Regions from separate parts of the Variovorax sp. OAS795 genome, predicted to be linked through region 2. Evidence: predicted binding sites of a transcription regulator. Region 2 holds the regulator's gene; each other region holds the start of a gene.
What was found. Region 2 encodes LexA, which represses DNA repair genes until DNA is damaged. Its sites were predicted from a motif close to ACTGTATNNNNATACAGT; they were not measured.
Positions count from the first base shown of each region.

Region 1 (6,689 bases), 1.4 Mb from region 2:
CTGCTGTTTCGCGCTGAAGGTACGCGCATCGCGGTGGTCGATGCAGAAGGCCGTATCCAGCTGCGTCCCGTCACGCTGGGCCGCAACTACGGCGAGAACGTCGAACTGGTCGAAGGCATCGGCGGCAACGACCGCATGGTGCTCAACCCCTCCGATTCCCTGGCCGAGGGCGACGTGGTGACGGTCGCGCCCGATGCACCGGCGCCCGCACAGGCCAAGCCGCCCGCGCGAAAGGAACCGGCGTGAAACTGCGCCCATTCGCTGCTGCCCTGGCCGCGGCAATGCTGGCCGCGGGTTGCGCGGTCGGCCCCGACTACAAGGCACCCGCAACGCCGCTGCCCGTGAGCTGGAAGCTCGAGGCGCCCTGGCGCCAGGCCGCACCGGACGACAGCGCCGACAAGGGCCCATGGTGGAAACGCTTCGGCGATGCGCAGCTCGATGCGCTGCAGGAGCAGGCGCTGGCCGGCAGCCCGACGCTGGCCGTGGCCAACGCGCGGCTGGCCCAGGCGCGCGCCACGGTGTCGGCCAGTTCGGCCAGCCAGTTTCCGCAGCTCGGGCTCGGCACCCGCGCATCGCGCCTCAAGATTTCCGCCAACCGGCCGCTCACCAACTATGCGACCGCCAATTCGTCGACGGTGCAGAACGACTTCGCGCTGTCGCTCAACGCCAGCTACGAACTCGACCTGGCGGGCCGCGTGCAGCGCAGCGTCGAAGGCGCCACCGCCTCGGCCGAACAATCGGCCGCCGACCTCGAGAACACCCGGCTCGTGCTCACCGCCGACGTGGCGAACAACTATTTCAACCTGCGCTCGACCGACATCGAACTCGACGTGCTCTCGCGCTCCATTGCGCTGCAGCGGCGCGCGCTCGAACTGGTCACGGCGCGGCATGAGCTGGGCGCGGTGTCGGGCCTCGACGTGGCGCAGCAGCAGGCGCTGCTCGACACCACGCTGACGCAGGTCGACGTGCTGAAGAAGCAGCGTGCGCAGTACGAGCACGCACTGGCCACCCTCACGGGCACGCCGGCGCCGAGCTTCGCGCTGGCCGCGGACCTGCGCGAGATCAGGCCGCCGGCGGTGCCGCTGGGCGTGCCGTCCGAGATGCTGCAGCGCCGGCCCGACGTGGCCTCGGCCGAGCGCGCGATGGCCGCGGCCAATGCGCAGATCGGCGTGGCCACCGCGGCCTTCTACCCGAGCTTCATCATCTCGCCGACCGTGGGTGTGGACAGCCGCATGATCGAGACGCTGTTCAACGGGCCGAGCCTGCTGTGGTCGGTGGGCGTGTCGGCCACGCAGGTGCTGTTCGACGGTGGCCGGGTGCGCGCGAACGTCGACTTTGCCAAGGCCGGCTACGACGCCACCGTGGGCAACTACCGCCGCACGGTGCTCACCGCCATGCAGGAGGTGGAAGACGGCATCACCGGACTTGCCGCGCTCGACCGCGCGACCACCCAGGCGCAGGCCGCGGTTGGGGCGGCGCGCCGCGTGCTCGACATGGCCACGAGCCGCTACGAAGGCGGTGCCTCGACCTACCTGGACGTGATCACCGCCCAGCAGTCGCTGCTCACCGTGGAGCGCCAGGCCTCGCAGCTGCAGGGCCAGCGCCTGCTGACCTCGGTGTTCCTGGTGAAGGCGCTCGGCGGCGACTGGTGCGGCGCCGGTGCCTCTACCCCCAGCGACCCTAGAACAGGCTGCCCTGCCCCGATGCGCCAGGCGGCCGGAACGCGCTGAGGTCGAGTTCGATGCGCTCGCGGTTGAAGCCGATGCGGTTGGCCGCCTTCTCGAAGCGCTGGCGGATCAGGTCGGCCCACAGGCCCGTGCCCTTCATGCGCGTGGCGAAGTCGGCGTCGTAGTCCTTGCCGCCGCGCATCTCGTGGATGCGCGCCATGATGCGGTCCGCACGCTGCGGATAGTGCAGCGCGAGCCATTCCTTGAAGAGCGGCGCCACCTCCCACGGCAGCCGGATCACGGTGTAGAACGCGCTGCGCGCACCGGCTTCCCAGGCGGCTTCGAGCACCTGTTCCATGTCTTCGTTCACGAAGGGAATCTGCGGCGCCACGCTCACGCCCACCGGCACGCCGGCTTCGGCCAGGGTGCGGATGGTGCGCAGCCGACGGTGCGGCGCGGCGGCGCGCGGCTCCAGCTTGCGGGCCAGGTCGCCGTCCAGCGTGGTCACCGTGATGTACACGGCCGCCAGGCGCTCGGCGGCCATGGGTGCGATCAGGTCCAGGTCGCGCTCCACCGCGCTCGACTTGGTGACCAGCGCGAACGGATGGCGTGTCTCCTTCAGCAGCTCGATCACCGAACGCGTGAGCCGCAGATCGCGCTCGATGGGCTGGTAGCAGTCGGTGGCCGTACCGATGGCGACGTGGCTCGGCTTGTAGCCCTTGCGGCCGAACTCGGTGCGCAGCACCTCGACGATGTTGCGCTTGGCGATGAGCTTGGTCTCGAAGTCGAGCCCCGGCGACAAATTGAGATAGCTGTGCGTGGGCCGCGCAAAACAATAGATGCAGCCGTGCTCGCAGCCGCGGTACGGGTTGAGCGACCGGTCGAAGGACACGTCGGGCGAGTCGTTTTCGTTCAGCACCGACTTCACGTCTTCGAAGCGCACTTCGGTGGCGAGCGGTTGCAGGTCCTCCGCCTCGGCTGCGCCTTCTTCGAGCGTGCCCCAGCCGTCGTCGAAGGCGTTGCGCTCGTCGCGCGTAAAGCGGTGGGCCAGGCGCGTGGCGGCGCCGCGGCCCTTGATGGCATGGAGGGGAATGTAGGCGGCCGGCATGGCGGGTCCTTTCACGTCGAAAATACTGGATATAAATACAGTATCCTCCTTGGACTGGGGACGCAAACGAAATTTGTATTTCTCTCTTGACAGAAATTTCTGGAATCTTAGACTCAGGCCCATGGAACTCACCGACATCCAACGCAAGTTCGTTCTTCACTGGGGTGAAATGGGCTCGATGTGGGGCGTCAACCGCACGGTGTCGCAAATCCATGCGCTGCTGTTCGTGCGCGGCAAGCCCATGCACGCCGAAGAGCTCTCCGAGACGCTCGGCGTGGCGCGTTCCAACGTGAGCAACAGCCTCAAGGAACTGCAGGCGTGGAACCTCGTGCGGGTCACGCACATCCTCGGCGACCGGCGCGATTATTTCGAAACCAGCGTCGACGTGTGGGAGCTGTTCCGCACCGTGGTGCGCGAGCGCAAGGAACGCGAGTTCGATCCCACCGTCCGCATGCTGCGCGAAATTGTCGCCAGCCCCGATTTCCAGAAGGAGCCCGCCGATGCGCAAGACCGCATCCGCTCCACCATGGACCTGATGGGCAAGCTGGCCACCTGGGCCGACGAGATGCTGCGGCTTTCACCGGGCACGCTCGACAAGGTGCTGACGCTGGGCGCCAGCGTGCAGAAGTTCGTGCGCGGAGATGCCGTCCCGGCCCCCAGGAAAGACGGCGATGCCGATGCCCACCATGCCAGCCTGCCGATGATCTGAGGCTCCTTTTTTTTGCCCAACTATTTCTGTTTTAACAGAAATAACGAAAACAACTCCGAATGATTGCCGTTGCTTACCCCCTCACCGTCTACTTCGATGCGACCTGCGTGCTCTGCACGGCAGAGATGAGCGCCATGAAGGCACGCGATGCCGCAGCCCGGCTGGACCTTGTGGACTGCTCGCCCGCGGGGTTCAACGCGGGGCCGGCACCGCGCGAAGCACTCATGGCGGCCATCCACGCGGTCGATGCCGCAGGCCAGGTGTTTGTCGGCGTGCCGGCCATCCGCGCCTGCCGCGACGCGGTCGGCCTGCCGAGCGGCAGCTTCCTGCTCGACCTGCCCTGGATCGCGCCGATGGCCGACCGCGCCTATGCGGTGCTTGCGCACAACCGCTACCGGCTGCCGCGTTGGCTCGTGGCCCTCGTGGCCGGCAAGGCGGCGCGGTCGTCCCGCACCTGCGCCGGCGGCAACTGCCGGATCTGAAAAGGAGTTCTCATGCCGAATGTCTTCGAGCCCGACCTTCTCGTGCACCGAACCGCCGGTGCGCCCACGGCCGATGCCCAACCCAATGCTGCCCCGCCGGTCAGCAAGGCCGACACGCAGGACTACTTCACCGAAGTCGCGGACGACTACCGCGCATGGAGTCCCAGCTACAACATGCATTTCGGCTTCTGGCGGCTCGGGCTCAACCCGTTCCGGCGCGAGGGCATGCTGGTGGAAATGAACCGCGCGGTAGGTCGTGCGCTGCAGCTCGGCGAGCCCGGGAACGCAAAGAAGAGCCCGCATCGCCGCTGCGTCGTCGACCTGGGCTGTGGCGCCGGCGCCACCGCGCGCACGCTGGTGCGCGACGACCCCTCGCTGTATGCAGTCACGGTCACCAACGTGCCGGTGCAGAACCGCATTGCGCAACGGCTCGACGCGGGCGCCGGCGTGGCCGACCGCATGGCCCACCTCGAAGCCGACTACACGCGCACCGGCCTGCCCACCGCACAGGCCGACGGCGCCTGGGCCCTCGAAAGCGCCTGCTACGCGAGCGGCACGGCCAAGGCCGATTTCGCGCGGGAGGCGGCCCGCCTGCTGAAGCCCGGCGCGCGGCTCGTGGTGATCGACGGCTTCCTGCTGCAGCGCGAGCCCGGCCGCGCCGCCGGCTGGCTGCACCGCCTGTGGGCCGACAGCTGGGCCGTCCCCACGCTGGCCGTGCGCGGCGATTTTGTCGACGCATTGCAGGCGAGCGGATTCGAACAGATCGAGGTGCGGTCGCTGCGCTGGCGCGTGGCGCCCAGCGCGCTGCACATTCCGGCGCTTGCCACGCGCTTTGCGCTGGCCGAACTCTGGAAGGCGCGCGGCCGGCTAAGCCCGTGGCGCCGCAAGCACATCGTCGCGAGCTATTGCGCCCTGGTGCTGGGCCTTTTCTGGCGCGACTTCGACTACTGCATGGTGACCGCGAAGCGCAGCGGCTGATTGCGCCGGACCCAGAACAACACACGAGGAGGAGAAAATTCCATGAGCACAGAACCGCCGGAAGCCGGCTCCCAGGAACTGGCCGCCCGCCCCGCCGGTGGCACACCGTTGCGCGACACACGCGTCCCCCACATGCCCTTTGCGTGGGTCTCGCCGCTGCTCGCCGGCGCAGCGGCAGCCCTGGTGCTGCGCATCGCCTTCGGCGGCCTGCCGGGCCAGCGCTACTCCGCAATGCTGGGTTCCTTCGTCTTCCTGGCGCCGGCGGTGTGCGGCGCGGTCACGGTGTACATGGCCGAGCGCATCAAGCGGCGCGGCTGGGGCTACTACGTTTGCGTGCCGTGGGTCTCGACCGCGCTGTTCGTCCTCGGCACGCTGCTGGTCTACATCGAGGGAATCATCTGCGCCATCGTCATCGTGCCCCTGTTCAGCGTCATGGGAAGCCTCGGCGGCCTTGCGATGGGCATCGTCTGCCGCATCACCCATTGGCCGAAGCCTGCGCTCTACGGCTTCGCAGTGCTGCCGCTGGTGCTGGGCGCCATAGAGCCGCACTGGCCCAACCCTGACCAGATCTCGCGCACCTCGCGCACGCTCTTCATTGCCGCGCCTGCCGAGCGCGTGTGGCATGAGCTCAACGATGCGCGCGACATCCGCCCGAGCGAAGTCGGTGATGCCTGGGCCTACCGCATCGGCGTTCCGATGCCGGTGGCGGGCGTGACCGAAGACACGCCTGAAGGCCGCGTGCGCAAGGTGCAATGGCAGAAGAACGTGCACTTCGAGGAGATCGTCACCGAGTGGCGGCCGCTGCAGCGCGTGAGCTGGCGCTACCGCTTTTCGCCCGACTCGTTTCCCGCCGGCGCGCTGGACGACCACGTGGTCATCGGCGGACACTATTTCGACCTGCGCGACTCGGCCTACACGCTCACGCCGCGCGAAGGCGGCACGGAACTCCGCATCGACGTTTCGTGGCGCGTGAGCACGCGCTTCAACTGGTATGCCGACCGCGTCGCGCAATTTCTGCTGGGCGACTTCTCCGAGCACATCCTGCGCTTCTACAAGGCGCGCAGCGAAAGCGCCGCGGCGGTCGCATGAAAGACCTGCGGCCCGTCTTCCAGCAGGTGCTCGGCCCTGCCTGGGACCAGCTGGGCGGCGTGATCCGCCGGCACTACACGATGGCCCCGTTCTCGAACGCCCATGTGTGCGTACGCGGCACGATGGACGAGGTGCATCACGCGCCTTGGGCGCGCGTGCTGATGCCGGTGGGGCGGCTGTTCGGCGCGCTCGTACCCTTCACCGGCGCGGGCGTTCCCATCGAGGTGCACTACCGCTGCAGCCCCGGCGACGCGGGCCTGTACTGGGACCGCATCTTCAGCTTCGAGGGCCGCGCACCGTTCCACTTTCGCTCGCACATGGCGCATGCGCCGGCGGGCGGCAGCGAGGTGATCGAGTACGTGCGCTTCGGCATCGGCATGCGCCTGGCCGTGAGCGCGGAAGACGGCGCCCTGGTGTTCCGCGATCTCGGCTACGTCTGGCGCATCGGCGGGCTGCACCTGCCGCTGCCGCTCGGCCTCTTGATGGGCACCGCCTATGTGGAGGAGCGGCCCGACCCGGAGGACGCCGATCGCTTCACCATGAAGATGGTGCTGCGCCACCGCTGGTTCGGCGACGTGTTCCGCTACAGCGGGCGCTTCCGGTTGGGTTCACAATGACCGCATGCCGCGCCGCCCCGAGAACCTCTATTCGCAATA
Region 1 covers NZ_JBEPOH010000001.1:2,105,496-2,112,184, reverse strand. The annotation lists gene ABID97_RS10175 (efflux RND transporter periplasmic adaptor subunit) at 1-246, shown strand, start outside; gene ABID97_RS10170 (efflux transporter outer membrane subunit) at 282-1,730, shown strand; gene ABID97_RS10165 (PA0069 family radical SAM protein) at 1,681-2,775, opposite strand; gene ABID97_RS10160 (GbsR/MarR family transcriptional regulator) at 2,897-3,484, shown strand; gene ABID97_RS10155 (thiol-disulfide oxidoreductase DCC family protein) at 3,544-3,966, shown strand; gene ABID97_RS10150 (SAM-dependent methyltransferase) at 3,979-4,944, shown strand; gene ABID97_RS10145 (SRPBCC family protein) at 4,987-6,033, shown strand; gene ABID97_RS10140 (DUF4166 domain-containing protein) at 6,030-6,650, shown strand; gene ABID97_RS10135 (DOPA 4,5-dioxygenase family protein) at 6,655-6,689, shown strand, end outside.
Region 1: the regulator LexA is predicted to act here: its motif matches at 2,800-2,817, upstream of ABID97_RS10165 (PA0069 family radical SAM protein).

Region 2 (6,689 bases):
CTTGTTCCATTGGGCCGCCAGGGCTTCGCGCCCACGCTCGGCGGCGCCTGCAAAACTGTCGAGCAGCAGCACGTCGCTGCCCGCCTGGGCGGCGATCTGTGCGATGCCTCGGCCCATGGCGCCGGCGCCGACGACGCCGATCCGTTTGTAGTTCACTGTCATTGGAAAAAGATTCTCGCTGGTTGATGGATCCGGTCCCGCCGGCAGCCGCTGGCCCGGAGTTTGCGCAGCCTTCGATTTTGCAGCCATGCGCCGCCGGGGCGTGCCGGGTTTTACGCGGGTCCCTGCCGGTCAGGCCGCGCGGCGGCTGCGATCGATGGCCACGCTCAGGCCGATGGCCAGCAGCAGCAAGGCGAAACCGACCCAGTTCATCCATGCGACCGCGTCGTTGGCGAGCAGCCATCCGCCGAGCCCGGCACCGACGGCCTGGCCGATGTAGATGCCCGAGCTGTTCAAGGCCACGGAGCCCGGCGCGAGCGCCGGGGCGAGGCCCACCAGGCGCGCCTGCTGCGCCGAATTGGTCGCGAAGCAGCCCAGGCCCCAGGGCACGAGCACCGCCGCAAGCCATGGGAGCGTGGCGGCCCAAGGCCACAGGAAGAGGCTGAGCGCAATCAGCGAACTGGTCACGAGCACCATGCGGCCGCCGCCCACGCGGTCGATGAACCGGCTCACCAGCATGTTGCCCACGAGGCCGCAGGTGCCGAACAGGGCCCACATCAAGCTCAGCGTGGTGGGGTCGGCGCCGAAGTTGCGCTTCAGCAAGGGCCCGAAATAGCTGAACAGGACGAACTGGCCGGCACCCTGGAGCGCCGTGACGGACACGATGCCCATCAGCACCGGGCTGCGCAGCACGCGCGACCATGCGGCGGCCGTCAGCGCCGCAGGCCGGATATCGCGCGGCAGTGTCAGCCAGATGGAGGCTGCGCTTGCCACGCTGAGCAGTGCAACCGCGGTGAAGGCCATGCGCCATCCCAGGTGCCCGCCGATCAGTGCCCCGATCGGCAGGCCCAGCACCGAGGCCATCGACCAGCCGAGAAAGACGAAGGTCACCGCGCGACCACGTTGCTCCGGCGGCACCAGCATGCCGGCGCAGGCTGCCGCCTGGGGCGTGAAGATGGCCGGCGCCACCACCGTGAGCATGCGCACCGGCAGCAGCGCGCCGAAGCTCGGCATCAGGGCCGCAACCACATGCCCGAGGGCATACCAGACGAGCGTGAGGGCGAGCAACTGGCGGCGGTCCCAGCCCGCGACCACCGCCGCCAGCAGTGGGGCGCCGAGGCACATCACGACCGCGGCGACCGTGATCAGCTGGCCCGCGGTGGCGACGCTCACCGCGAGCGAGGTGCTGATTTCGTTCAAGGTGCCGGGCACCACCATCACGCCGGTGCCGATCACGAAATTGCCGGCCAGCAGCGCCCAGAGCGCGCCCCGGTGAGCGGCCCGGGTCACTGGAGGACCTTCGCCTTCGGTTGTGCGATCGGCCCTGGGGCGACCCGGCGGCTCATGCGATCACCGGCGAACCTGCAGGGCGCCGGGATTCACGATGTTGGTGGGATTGCCCTTGATGAAGCTCACGACGTTGTCGAAAGCCTGGCCGAAGTAGCTCTCGTAGCTGTCCTGTTCGACATAGCCGATGTGCGGCGTGCAGATGCAGTTCTCCAGGCGCAGCAGCGCATGGCCCTGAAGCGGCGGTTCGCTCTCGAACACGTCGACGGCAGCCAGCCCCGGACGGCCGCGATTGAGCGCGGCCAGCAGCGCGTCGGCCTCCACCAGCTCGGCGCGCGAGGTGTTGACGAAGAGTGCGGTCGGCTTCATGCGCGAAAGGTCTTCGAGCTTGACCAGGCCGGTGGTCTCCTCGTTGAGCCGCAGGTGAACGGACAGCACGTCGGCGGCGGCAAAGAATTCCTGGCGGTTCTGTGCCACCTGGAAGCCGTCCGACCGGGCCTTGGCACAACTGGCTTCGCGGCCCCAGATGACCACCTGCATGCCGAAGGCCTGCCCGTAGCGCGCCACCAGCTGGCCGATGCGCCCGTAGCCCCAGATGCACAGCGTCTTGCCCTTGAGCACCGAGCCGAGCCCAAAATTGGGCGGCATCGAGGCCGACTTGAGCCCCGACTGCTGCCACGCGCCGTGCTTGAGGTTGCTGATGTACTGCGGCAGGCGGCGCATGGCCGCCATGATCAGCGCCCATGTCAGCTCCGCGGGCGCCTGGGGAGAGCCGGTGCCCTCGGCCACTGCTACGCCGCGCTCGGTGCAGGCCGTGACGTCGATGTGGCCGCCCACGCGCCCGGTCTGCGAGATGAGCTTGAGCTTGGGGAGTTTTTCGATCAGCTGGCGCGAGATGTGGGTGCGTTCGCGGATCAGCACGATGACGTCGGCATCCTTCAGGCGAACCGAAAGCTGGCCGATGCCCTTGACCGTGTTGGTGTAGACCTTGGCCGCGTACGCGTCCAGCTTGGCGGCGCAGCGCAGCTTGCGCACGGCGTCCTGGTAATCGTCGAGGATCACAATGTTCATGGCGTGCCATTGTGCCTCGCAGCATTGGCATGGCGCGCGCGTGAACGTTTGGATACCCGCGCCCGGCCAGGGTCACCGGGGTGTGCGGGGGTCAGTGCAGGTGCGTGGGGCGGGGCGCGGTGCGCAGCGCCTCCATGGCTTCGAGCGCGGCGAGCCGGTCGAGTTCGGCGCAGACGTCTGCCATGCGGCCGGAGATCACCACGCGGTTGGTGCTGCGTTTTTCACCCTGGGGCCCGTCGACCACCCGGATGACGCGAAGCGGCCGGCTCGGCGCCGGCGCCGTCTTGGGAGCCGGCGCACCTTGGGGCCGGGCCGTGCAGGCCGGTCGTACCGCGGCATGGCGCAGGGCCGTGGATGCAGTGCCGCCATCGCGGTGACGCGGACGGCGCGCCGGCAGCAGGCGGTTTGCGAGCGATTGCAGAGGCATCCACAAATCGACGATGGTGAGGAGGGCGATTCCCATGTGAACTCCAAGAAAGTCTGAGGTTGAACACAGGCAGGATTTCTTTGAAGGGACGCAAACAGGGTGATGGCGACCTTGCGCCATACGCCCGCCACCTGTTGCGGCCGGATGGGGTGCTGCCTGTGCAGGCCCGAGGGGCCTACATCAGCATCGTGTTGCGGATGAGGCCGACCGCCAGGCCTTCGATCTCGAAAGGTTCACCGGGCTGGACCACGATGGTCGGGTAGTCGGGGTTCTCGGCATGCAGCTCGATGACCTGCTTGTTGCGCTTGAGGCGCTTGACCGTGACTTCGTCGCCGAGGCGGGCGACCACGATCTGTCCGTTGCGCGCTTCCTTGGTGGCCTGCACCGCGAGCAGGTCGCCGTCCATGATGCCGGCGTCGCGCATGGACATGCCGCGCACCTTCAGCAGATAGTCGGGCTGGCGCTGGAACAGCGTGTTCTCGACGTAGTAGGTCTGGTCGACGTGCTCCTGCGCCAGGATGGGCGAGCCCGCCGCAACGCGGCCGATGAGCGGCAGCGCCAGCTGCGCCATGCCGGGCAGCGAAAGGGAGAACTGGTTGTTGCGCGACTCGTTGAGCGAGCGCAGCGCATCGCCCTTGAGGCGGATGCCGCGCGAAGTGCCGCTCACGAGTTCGATCACACCCTTGCGGGCCAGCGCCTGCAGGTGTTCTTCGGCCGCGTTGGCGGACTTGAAGCCGAGTTCATTGGCGATCTCGGCCCGCGTGGGCGGCGCGCCGGTACGCGCAATGGCGCTTTGGATCAAGTCCAGGATTTGCTGCTGGCGGGCGGTAAGCTTCACGGCGAACTGCATAGATGGTTCCTTGCGGCACTGGCTGAATATCCAGTAGCTGTATTTTTAACCAGTTTTTAAAAGTTGGCAAGCATGGTCAATTCCAATTCACCGAACGTGCGCCGCGTCGTGGTGCTGGGCACGGGCGGCACCATCGCGGGCCGCGCTGCCAGTGAAGGCGACAACATCGGCTACACCGCGGGCGAGGTCGGCGTCGCGGACCTGCTCGGCGGCATCGACGCCCCCGAAGGCCTGTCGCTCGAAGCGGAGCAGGTGGCGCAGCTCGACAGCAAGGACATGGAATTCGATGTCCTGCTGCAACTTGCCCGTCGCTGCGCCGCGTGGCTCTCGGAGGCCGACGTGGTTGGCGTGGTGATCACGCACGGAACAGACACCATCGAAGAGACCGCTTTCTTTCTCCACTCGGTGCTCGCCGCCGGCAAGCCGGTGGTGCTGACCTGCGCCATGCGTCCCGCAAGCTCGCTGTCGCCCGACGGTCCCCAGAATGTGCGCGATGCCATTGCGGTGGCGGCCACGCCGGGTGCAGAGGGCGTGACGGTGGTTTGCGCCGGCACGGTCCACGGCGCACCGGACGTGCAGAAGGTGCACACCTACCGTCCCGATGCGTTCTCATCGGGCGATGCGGGCCCGGTGGGCTACGTGGAAGAGGGCGTGGTGCGGCGTCTTCGGGACTGGCCGCGATCGACGGGGAACGCCCACTCGAAAATGCTGGCAGCGAACGTAGGCGCGGCGCTGCGCTGGGCCAGGGTCGAGATCGTGACGAGCCATGCCGGTGCGAGCGGCGCGGTCATCGACATGCTGCTGCAGGAGCGCGCGGCGGGCGTGGCCGAGCCGATGCACGGACTCGTCATTGCGGCGACCGGCAACGGCACGGTGCACCACGCGCTGGAAGCCGCTGCGCTGCGTGCGCAGGACGCTGGCGTGGCGGTGCTCCGTGCCACACGCTGCACGAGCGGACGCATCCTGCCAAGGGCGGACGATCGCTTGCGCGATGCCGGCGCACTCACGCCGGTCAAGGCGCGCATCGCCCTGATGCTGGAACTGAGCGAGGAGCCGGCGGCCGCTTGATGCGGCTCGCGTTCAGCTGCCGAGGGCAGCCAGGGCGCGCTGGGTGATCTCGTCGACGGTACCCACGCCCTTGATGGCGCGGTACTTCGGCGCCGCGGCCGGGTCTTCCTTGGCCCAGGCCGAGTAATAGTCCACCAGCGGACGCGTCTGCTGGCTGTAGACCTCCAGGCGCTTGCGCACGGTTTCTTCCTCGTCGTCCTTGCGCTGGATCAGGTCCTCGCCCGTCACGTCGTCCTTGCCTTCGACCTTGGGCGGGTTGAACTTCACGTGGTAGGTGCGGCCCGATGCCGGATGCGAACGCCGGCCGCTCATGCGTTCGATGATGTCGCTGAAGGGCACATCGATTTCGAGCACGTAGTCGAGCTTGACGCCCGCCGCCTTCATGGCGTCGGCTTGCGGAATGGTGCGCGGGAATCCGTCGAACAGGAAGCCATCGGCGCAATCGGGCTGCGCGATGCGTTCCTTCACGAGGTTGATGATCAGGTCGTCGCTCACGAGGCCACCGGATTCCATGATGGCCTTGGCCTGTTGTCCGAGCGGCGTGCCGGCCTTGACGGCCGCGCGCAGCATGTCGCCGGTGGAAATTTGAGGAATGCCGTATTTCTGGCAGATGAAGGCCGCTTGCGTGCCTTTGCCCGCCCCGGGCGCGCCCAGCAAAATTAGTCTCATGGTGTCCTCGGACGGTTCTTAGATCTTGTGTCGCGCCCAGCGCCGGCCCCAGGGCCGTGCAAGGCGGAATTGCGTCGAGGATAGCATGCGTCAGCGTGAAGAATTCCCGGTTACGCCGCTGGAGCGGATGGGTTTCAGGGCGCCTGGCGGGCCGCGAAGACCGCCCGCACCCGGGCAAGGTCTTCGGGCGTGTCGATGCCCGGTCCGGGCGCGGTCTGGCTCACATGCACGGCGATGCGATGGCCGTGCCACAGCGCGCGCAACTGCTCGAGCGCTTCGGTGGACTCGATGGGCGCGGACGCCAGTGAAGGAAACATGCGCACGAAAGCGGCGCGGTAGCCGTAGATGCCGATATGGCGCAGCGGCGCAGGCGAGGGCAGCACGCGCGGCGGTGCGCCCCCGGTGGCGCCGTCGCGCCACCAGGGGATGGGCGCGCGGCTGAAGTAGAGCGCGTTGCCGCCGGCGTCGAGTACGGCCTTCACCACGTTCGGGTTCAGGAAGTCGTCCAGCGAATCGATCTCGTGCACCGCCGTGCTCATGGCGGCTTCCGGATGCGCCGCCAGCGTCGAGGCCACCGCGTCGATCAGCGCCGGGTCGATCAGCGGTTCGTCGCCCTGCACGTTGACGACGATGTCGTTGCCGTCCAGGCCCAGCTGTTCGCAGGCTTCGGCCAGCCGGTCGGTGCCGCTGGCGTGATCCTGGCGCGTCAGGATGGCTTCGACGCCGTGTGCCCTGCAGGCCGAGATGATCGACGGATCGTCGCCCGCCACGACCACGCGCGCGGCGCCCGAGTGGCTCGCGCGGCGGGCGACACGCACCACCATCGGTAGGCCGGCAATATCCGCCAGCGGCTTGTCGGGAAGCCGCGTCGAAGCGAGCCGTGCGGGCACCAGGACGGTGAAGCTCACAGCCCCAGCTCTTCGTCGGACAGCGTGCGCGCCTCGTTCTCGAGCAGCACGGGAATGCCATCGCGCACCGGATAGGCCAGGCGCGCGCTGCGCGAACAGAGCTCCTGTTTCTCCGGGTTCCAGGTCAGCGGGCCCTTGGTGACAGGGCAGACGAGCAGTTCAAGCAGCTTGGGATCCATCGAGCGATGATAGCTTTGCATCGAGCGCTGCGAAGAAACCAGGCTCGGGTGCGAAGCGCAGCGGCACGGCC
Region 2 covers NZ_JBEPOH010000001.1:3,507,344-3,514,032, reverse strand. The annotation lists gene ABID97_RS17005 (3-hydroxyacyl-CoA dehydrogenase) at 1-162, opposite strand, end outside; gene ABID97_RS17000 (MFS transporter) at 292-1,449, opposite strand; gene ABID97_RS16995 (D-2-hydroxyacid dehydrogenase family protein) at 1,510-2,517, opposite strand; gene ABID97_RS16990 (hypothetical protein) at 2,609-2,980, opposite strand; gene lexA (transcriptional repressor LexA) at 3,120-3,794, opposite strand; gene ABID97_RS16980 (asparaginase) at 3,867-4,862, shown strand; gene adk (adenylate kinase) at 4,875-5,531, opposite strand; gene kdsB (3-deoxy-manno-octulosonate cytidylyltransferase) at 5,666-6,439, opposite strand; gene ABID97_RS16965 (Trm112 family protein) at 6,436-6,618, opposite strand; gene lpxK (tetraacyldisaccharide 4'-kinase) at 6,599-6,689, opposite strand, start outside.

Region 3 (6,689 bases), 2.2 Mb from region 2:
TTGCCACGCAGTTCGTACTTGAAGTGCTTCACGGCATTGGCCAGGTAGACGGTCTCGCGCGCCCAGCCCAGCTGCGCCATCGTGCGGTCGAGCAGCTGGCCGGCGGGACCGACGAAGGGGCGGCCAACCAGGTCCTCCTGGTCGCCGGGTTGCTCGCCGACCAGCATGTGCTGCGGCGCGATCAGGCCTTCGCCGCACACGGCCTGGGTGGCGAGTGCGCCGATGGGGCACGCGCGGCAGGCATGCGCCGCCGCGCGCAGCTCGCCGAGATCCGCGGGCGCCGCGCCTTCGGGCGGCCGCAGGTGCAGCGGGATGGGTGCGCGGATGCGGCGCGCCGCGGTGGGCGGCGCCTCGATCATCGACTGGCTGCGCGCCTCCGCGGCATCGGCAAGGGGCTGGATCAGCGCCGCCTCCGGGAGGTTGTGCCAGTAGCGGCGCGGCATTTCGCGCCGCATGGCCGCGAGCTTGAGCCGCGCGGGGTTGAAGATGTGTTCGTAGTAGGTGAGCCAGAGCTGCTCGCCGCCATCGGGCGGCGGCTTCTCGCGGCGGTCGGCGCCCTCGCGGAATGCGAGCGCCTGGCCGTTCCACTCGACGCAGCGCTCGGGCGTGAGGATGGCCCAGCGCATCTGCGCGAAGCGGCGCGCGAAGAACGGCGCGTTGGCCTCGACGATGTGATGGTCGGGCTCGAACCACGCCACATGGCGCTCCACGCCGTCATTGCCCACCACGCGGGTGAAGCGCACGAAGGCACGCATCTTGTGGATGTCGCGGTGCACGGCCTTGGCCATCTGCCGGGCTTGCATCAGGTCGGCATCGAGCGGGTCGTGCCGCAGCGCGGGCTCGTGCGCGAGGCGCCACAGCAGGCGGTACAGCAGTGCATGGCGCTGCGGCTCGCGGTGCAGGATCACGTCGCCGCACAGTTCGACGAACCATGGGGGCACGGCCAGCGGCGCCGCGGCGGCAGTTGCTGCGGGAAGCGTGGCCGCGCCCGCTTCGCCGAACAGGTCGGCGGCTTCGCCGGCTGCCTGCGCCGCGCTCCATTCGACGCGTTCCGGCGGCACGCCCGCGGCGAGCAGCTGCCGCGCATGGCGGCGGAAGGCGCCGAGATCGGTCGCGTCGTCGAGCCGCACTTGAACTTGCATGGCGGTCGCGCTCAGAACAACGAAGCTTGTGCCGCGCGCGGCGGTTCCGGCGAAATCACCGGAGCGCCCGGCGCCGGCCGGTGCCTGTCGGCCACCACGAACGGCAGCACCTTGCGCGCTGGCACGTGCAGCCGCCGAAGGTCGTCCGCGCGCACCCGTCGCACGCGCCGCGCCTGCAGCAGCCGCTCGACCGCCTTCACGCCGAGCCCCGGCACGCGCAGGAGCATTTCGCGCGGCGCATGGTTCAGGTCGACCGGAAAGCGGTCGGCATGCGCGAGCGCCCAGGCCAGCTTGGGATCGACATCGAGCCGCAGCAGTCCGTCGGGCTCGGCCACGATCTCCTGGTGGTCGAAGCCGTAGAAGCGCATGAGCCAGTCGGCCTGGTAGAGCCGGTGCTCGCGCATCAGTGGCGGCGCGGCCAGCGGCAACGCGCGTGCGGCATCGGGAATGGGGCTGAAGGCGGAGTAGTACACGCGCCTGAGCTTGTAGGCGCCGTAGAGCGTGGCGCTGGAGGCGAGGATGCGCCGGTCGTCCGTCGCATCGGCGCCCACGATCATCTGCGTGCTCTGGCCGGCGGGCGCGAAAGGCGGCGGCTTTGCGGCGGCGGGCGCCGCGCCGGGCAGCGCGCGGATGGGCACCACGCGGCGCGCCTCCTCGCGCGTGTCGTCGATGCGCAGGCGCAGCCGCGCCATCGAGCGGCGGATGGCGCTTTCGTCCTTCTCGGGCGCAAGCGCGCGCAGGCCCTCGGTGGTCGGCATCTCGACGTTGATGCTCAGGCGGTCGGCATAGCGGCCGGCGCGCGCGATGAGCTCGTCGCTCGCATCGGGAATGGTCTTCAGGTGGATGTAGCCGCGGAAGTCGTGGTCTTCGCGCAGCGCACGCGCCACCTCGACCACCTGCTCCATCGTGTGGTCGGGCGACTTGACGATGCCGCTGGAGAGAAACAGCCCCTCGATGCAATTGCGGCGGTAGAAGTCGAGCGTGAGCTGCACCACCTCCTCGACGCGAAAGCGCGCGCGCGGCACGTTGCTCGACGCACGGTTGACGCAGTAGAGGCAGTCGTACTGGCAGTGGTTGGTGAGCAGCACCTTGAGCAGCGAGATGCAGCGCCCGTCGGGTGCGTAGCTGTGGCAGATGCCGGCGCCCTCGGTCGAGCCGATGCCGCGGCCGCCGACCGAGTCGCGCGGCTGCGAGCCGCTGGACGCGCAGGAGGCGTCGTACTTGGCGGCGTCCGCGAGGATGGCGAGTTTGCGCTGGAGGTCCACGACAATTCCGGGCAGAAGATACTGTATTTATATACAGTTTTGCATGGCCCCTGTGGGAAGAAGGCGAAAGCCGCCCGCGCGCATTGCGCCGCTTCCGAACCTTGGGCTACGCTCGGCGGCATGTCCTCCCCGCACCTCGCTCTTCTCTCGCTCCCGGCCATCGCGGCCCTTCTCGCCGGCTGCGGCGCCATGGCGCCCGCCCCTGGCGGCAAGGCGCCCACCGGCATGAAGGTCACCTCGACCGCCTTTGCCGACAACGGCGTCATTCCCGCCCCCTATGCCGGCCTCGGTGATTGCGGCGGCAAGAACGTTTCGCTGCCCGTGGCCTGGACGCAGCTGCCCGCCAAGGCGAAGTCGGTCGCCGTGCTGCTGTCGGACCCGGACGGTGCGCTGGGCCTGGGCGTCTCGCACTGGGTGGCCTACAACATCCCGGCCGAGCGGGGTGAGCTCAAGGCGAACGAGGCTGGCGGCTTCACGGTCGGCACCAACGTGGCCGGCGCAACGGCCTACCGCGGCATGTGCCCGCCGGTCGGCGACCATCCGCACCACTACACGCTGACCGTGGTGGCCTCCGACCTGGCGCCGGGCGCGCTGCCAGCCGGTCTCACGCGCGATGCGCTGCTGGCGGCGCTCAAGGGCCATGCGCTGGGCGGCCAGAGCGTGGTCGGGCTGTACAGCCGCTAAAGTCGCGGGGTTCGCCCTCCCTCCTTCACCCCACGCCGTGCGCCGCGATGCGCAGTTCCGATGCGCCGATCCGCTGCCCTCTTCGTTCTCGTTGCCGCCCTGCTCGCCGCAAGCTGCGTTTCGCGGCCCGCGCCGCGGGTGACCTTTCTCAGCGACGGCGTGCTCAAGTCGCCCACCGCGCAAGACGCCGAAAACTACTGCCGCAATTTCGGCGCACCGATGCGGTTCCTGAGCGCCGAGGGGTCGGAAGTCCCGGCCGCGCAGGTGCCGGCCGGGCCGGTGGTCTACCGCTGCGACTGATCGGCCGGCTGCGCGCCGGGCGCACGCACGCGCTCGAGGATGAAGTCGATGAAGGTGCGGATCGCACGCGTGTGCTGCCGGTTGGGCATGTAGAGCATGAACATCTGCGTGCCGAAGATCGAAAGGCGCCAGTCGTCGAGCGTGGTCACCACATCGCCCTTGCGCACGTCTTCCTGCACCACGTAGTCGGGCACGAGGCCGATGCCCAGGCCCGCGAGAACGGCCTGGCGCAGGAACAGGAAGTTCTCCGAAATCAGCGTCGGCTCCAGGATCACCTCGCGCCGGACCACGCCCAGATTCTGGCCCTGGTAGGCCGACACGCGCAGCTGCCGGCCGATGACTGCCGCCGTGACCACCGGTGCAGCCTGCAGTTCGTCCAGCTGCACCGGCAGCGGATGCCTTTCTGCATAGCTTCGTGACGCGCAGGCCACGTAGCGCACCGGCCCCAGGTCGCGTGCCACCAGGTTCTGCGGCGGCTCGGGAATCACGCGCACCGCGATGTCGACTTCGTCGCGCAGCAGGTCTTCGATGCGGTTCTCGAACACCACGTCGAGCACGATGCCGGGGTACTGCCGCTTGAAGTCGATCAGCCAGTCGGCCATGACCAATTGGCCGTAGCCGCTGGGCACGCTCAGCCGCACGCGGCCCTGCAGCCCCTCGCCCAGCGTGGTGACCGACTCTTTCGCGGCCAGCAGCTCGGTCTGGATGGCGACCCCGTGCTGGTACAGCCGCAACCCGATCTCGGTCGGCTCGGCGCGGCGGGTGGTGCGGCGCACCAGCTGCGCGCCGACCGAGCGCTCCAGCTGGTTCAGGTGGTAGCTGACGTTGGCCCGGCTCATCTTGAGCCGGCGCGCCGCGGCGCTCAGGTTGCCCGCGTCGAGGATTTCCACCAGCAGGGTCAGCGATTGCAGGTCCATCCGCGCGATTGTGTCAAAAATTCTTTGACAGTCTGTCAACTGGCTATGCAATTGTCAAAGCCGTGGCGCGGGCCAAGAATGCGGGGTTCACCCCAGAGCCTCGGGCCCCTCGCGCAGCAGGGCCCGCCACGCAAGAGACAAAGCACATGGCCACCCCGACTCCCAGCCCCTCCACGTCTTCCGGTCCCGTCACCTTCGAACGTCGAGGCGACGTGTTCGTCGTGACCATCGACAACCCACCCGTCAATGCGCTTGGCGTGGACGTTCGCCGCGGTCTCGTGGCCGCCATCGATGCGGCCGAGGCCGATGGCGCCGCCGCGGTGCTGATCGTGGGCGCGGGACGCAATTTCATCGCGGGCGCCGACATTCGCGAATTCGGCAAGACACCGCAGCCGCCCTCGCTGCCCGAGGTGTGCCTGGCGATCGAGAATTGCAGCAAGCCGGTGGTCGCGGCCATCCATGGCGCGGCGCTGGGCGGCGGCCTCGAGGTCGCGCTTTCGGCGCACTACCGCCTCGCGGCGCCCTCCGCCAAGCTGGGCCTGCCCGAAGTGGCGCTCGGCCTGTTGCCCGGCTCGGGCGGCACGCAGCGCGCACCGCGCCTCATCGGCGTGAAGCCCGCGCTCGAACTGATGCTCAGCGGCCGCCATGCGGGCGCGAAAGAAGCGCTGTCGCTCGGCCTCGTCGACCGGCTCGGCACCGAGGCCGACGCGCTGGCCGAAGGACTTGCCTATGCGCAGGAGCTGGTCGCCGCCAAGGCGCCGGTGCGCCGCACGCGCGAGGCCGCCGGCCTGGCCGATTCGGAGGCCAGCCGCGCCGCGCTCGAAGCCGCACGCGCCGACACCGCGAAAAAGAGCCGCGGCCTGTTCTCGCCGATGAAGATCATCGAAGCGGTCGAAGCTGCGCTCACGCTGCCCTTCGACGAAGGCATGGCGCTGGAGCGCAAGCTCTTCCTGCAATGCATCGACAGCCCGCAGCGCGCCGGCCTCATCCACGCGTTCTTCGCCGAACGCGAGGTGCTCAAGGCGCCCGAGACCAAGGCCGCCAAGCCGCGCGCGCTCGATGCAGCCGGCATCGTCGGCGGCGGCACCATGGGTGCGGGCATCGCGGTGGCGATGCTCGACGCCGGCATGCCCGTGACCATGATCGAGCGCGACGAGCCGAGCCTCGCGCGCGGCCGGCAGCATGTCGAGAAGGTGTACGACGGCCTCATCAAGAAGGGCCGCATGACGCCCGAGGCCAAGGCCGCGGTGATGACGCGCTTCTCGGGTTCCACGCGCTACGACGCGCTCGCTCAGGTCGATATCGTGGTCGAGGCCGTGTTCGAGGACATGGGCGTGAAGAAGGCCGTGTTCGCCGAGCTCGACCGCGTGTGCAAGCCCGGCGCCGTGCTGGCCACCAACACCTCGTACCTCGACATCGACGAGATCGCGGCCAGCATCTCGCGTCCGCAGGACGTGGTGGGCCTGCACTTCTTCTCGCCGGCCAACATCATGAAGCTGCTCGAGATCGTGGTGCCCGCGAAGGTGAGCGCCGACGTGGTCGCCACCGGCTTCGAACTCGCGAAGAAACTCAAGAAGGTGCCGGTGCGCGCCGGCGTGTGCGACGGCTTCATCGGCAACCGCATCCTGGCCGTGTACCGCCAGGCCGCCGACCACATGATGGAAGACGGCGCCTCGCCCTACCAGATCGACGAGGCGGTGCGCAACTTCGGCTACCCGATGGGACCGTTCCAGGTGTCCGACCTGGCGGGCGGCGACATCGGCTGGGCCACGCGCAAGCGCAAGGCCGCCACGCGCGACCCGAAGGCGCGCTACGTGCAGATTGCCGACCGCATCTGCGAACGCGGCTGGTTCGGCCAGAAGACGCAGCGCGGCTACTACCTGTACCCCGAAGGCGCACGCACCGGCGTGCCCGACCCCGAGGTGCTGGCGATCATCGACGCCGAGCGCGCGCGCGTGGGCATCACGCCGCGCACGTTCACCGAGGACGAAATCATGCGCCGCTACATGGCCGCGATGGTCAATGAAGGTGCCAACGTCGTGCACCAGCGCATCGCGCTGCGCCCGCTCGACGTGGACGTGACCTTTCTCTACGGCTATGGCTTTCCGCGCCACCGCGGCGGCCCCATGAAGTACGCCGACACCGTCGGCCTGGCCAAGGTGCTGGCCGACATCCGCGAGTTCGCGAAGGAAGACCCGCTGTTCTGGCGGCCCTCGCCGCTGCTGGTGGACCTGGTCGAACGCGGCGCCGATTTCGCCAGCTTGAATCAATCCGATTAACCAGAGTCAGCCGTCCAGGAGACATCCCCATGCGTGAAGCCGTCATCGTTTCCACCGCCCGCACCCCGCTCACCAAGGCGCACCGCGGCGAGTTCAACATCA
Region 3 covers NZ_JBEPOH010000001.1:1,270,948-1,277,636, reverse strand. The annotation lists gene ABID97_RS06035 (UdgX family uracil-DNA binding protein) at 1-1,142, opposite strand, end outside; gene ABID97_RS06030 (putative DNA modification/repair radical SAM protein) at 1,154-2,407, opposite strand; gene ABID97_RS06025 (YbhB/YbcL family Raf kinase inhibitor-like protein) at 2,528-3,091, shown strand; gene ABID97_RS06020 (hypothetical protein) at 3,152-3,391, shown strand; gene ABID97_RS06015 (LysR family transcriptional regulator) at 3,376-4,308, opposite strand; gene ABID97_RS06010 (3-hydroxyacyl-CoA dehydrogenase NAD-binding domain-containing protein) at 4,455-6,587, shown strand; gene ABID97_RS06005 (acetyl-CoA C-acyltransferase) at 6,617-6,689, shown strand, end outside.
Region 3: the regulator LexA is predicted to act here: its motif matches at 2,428-2,445, upstream of ABID97_RS06030 (putative DNA modification/repair radical SAM protein).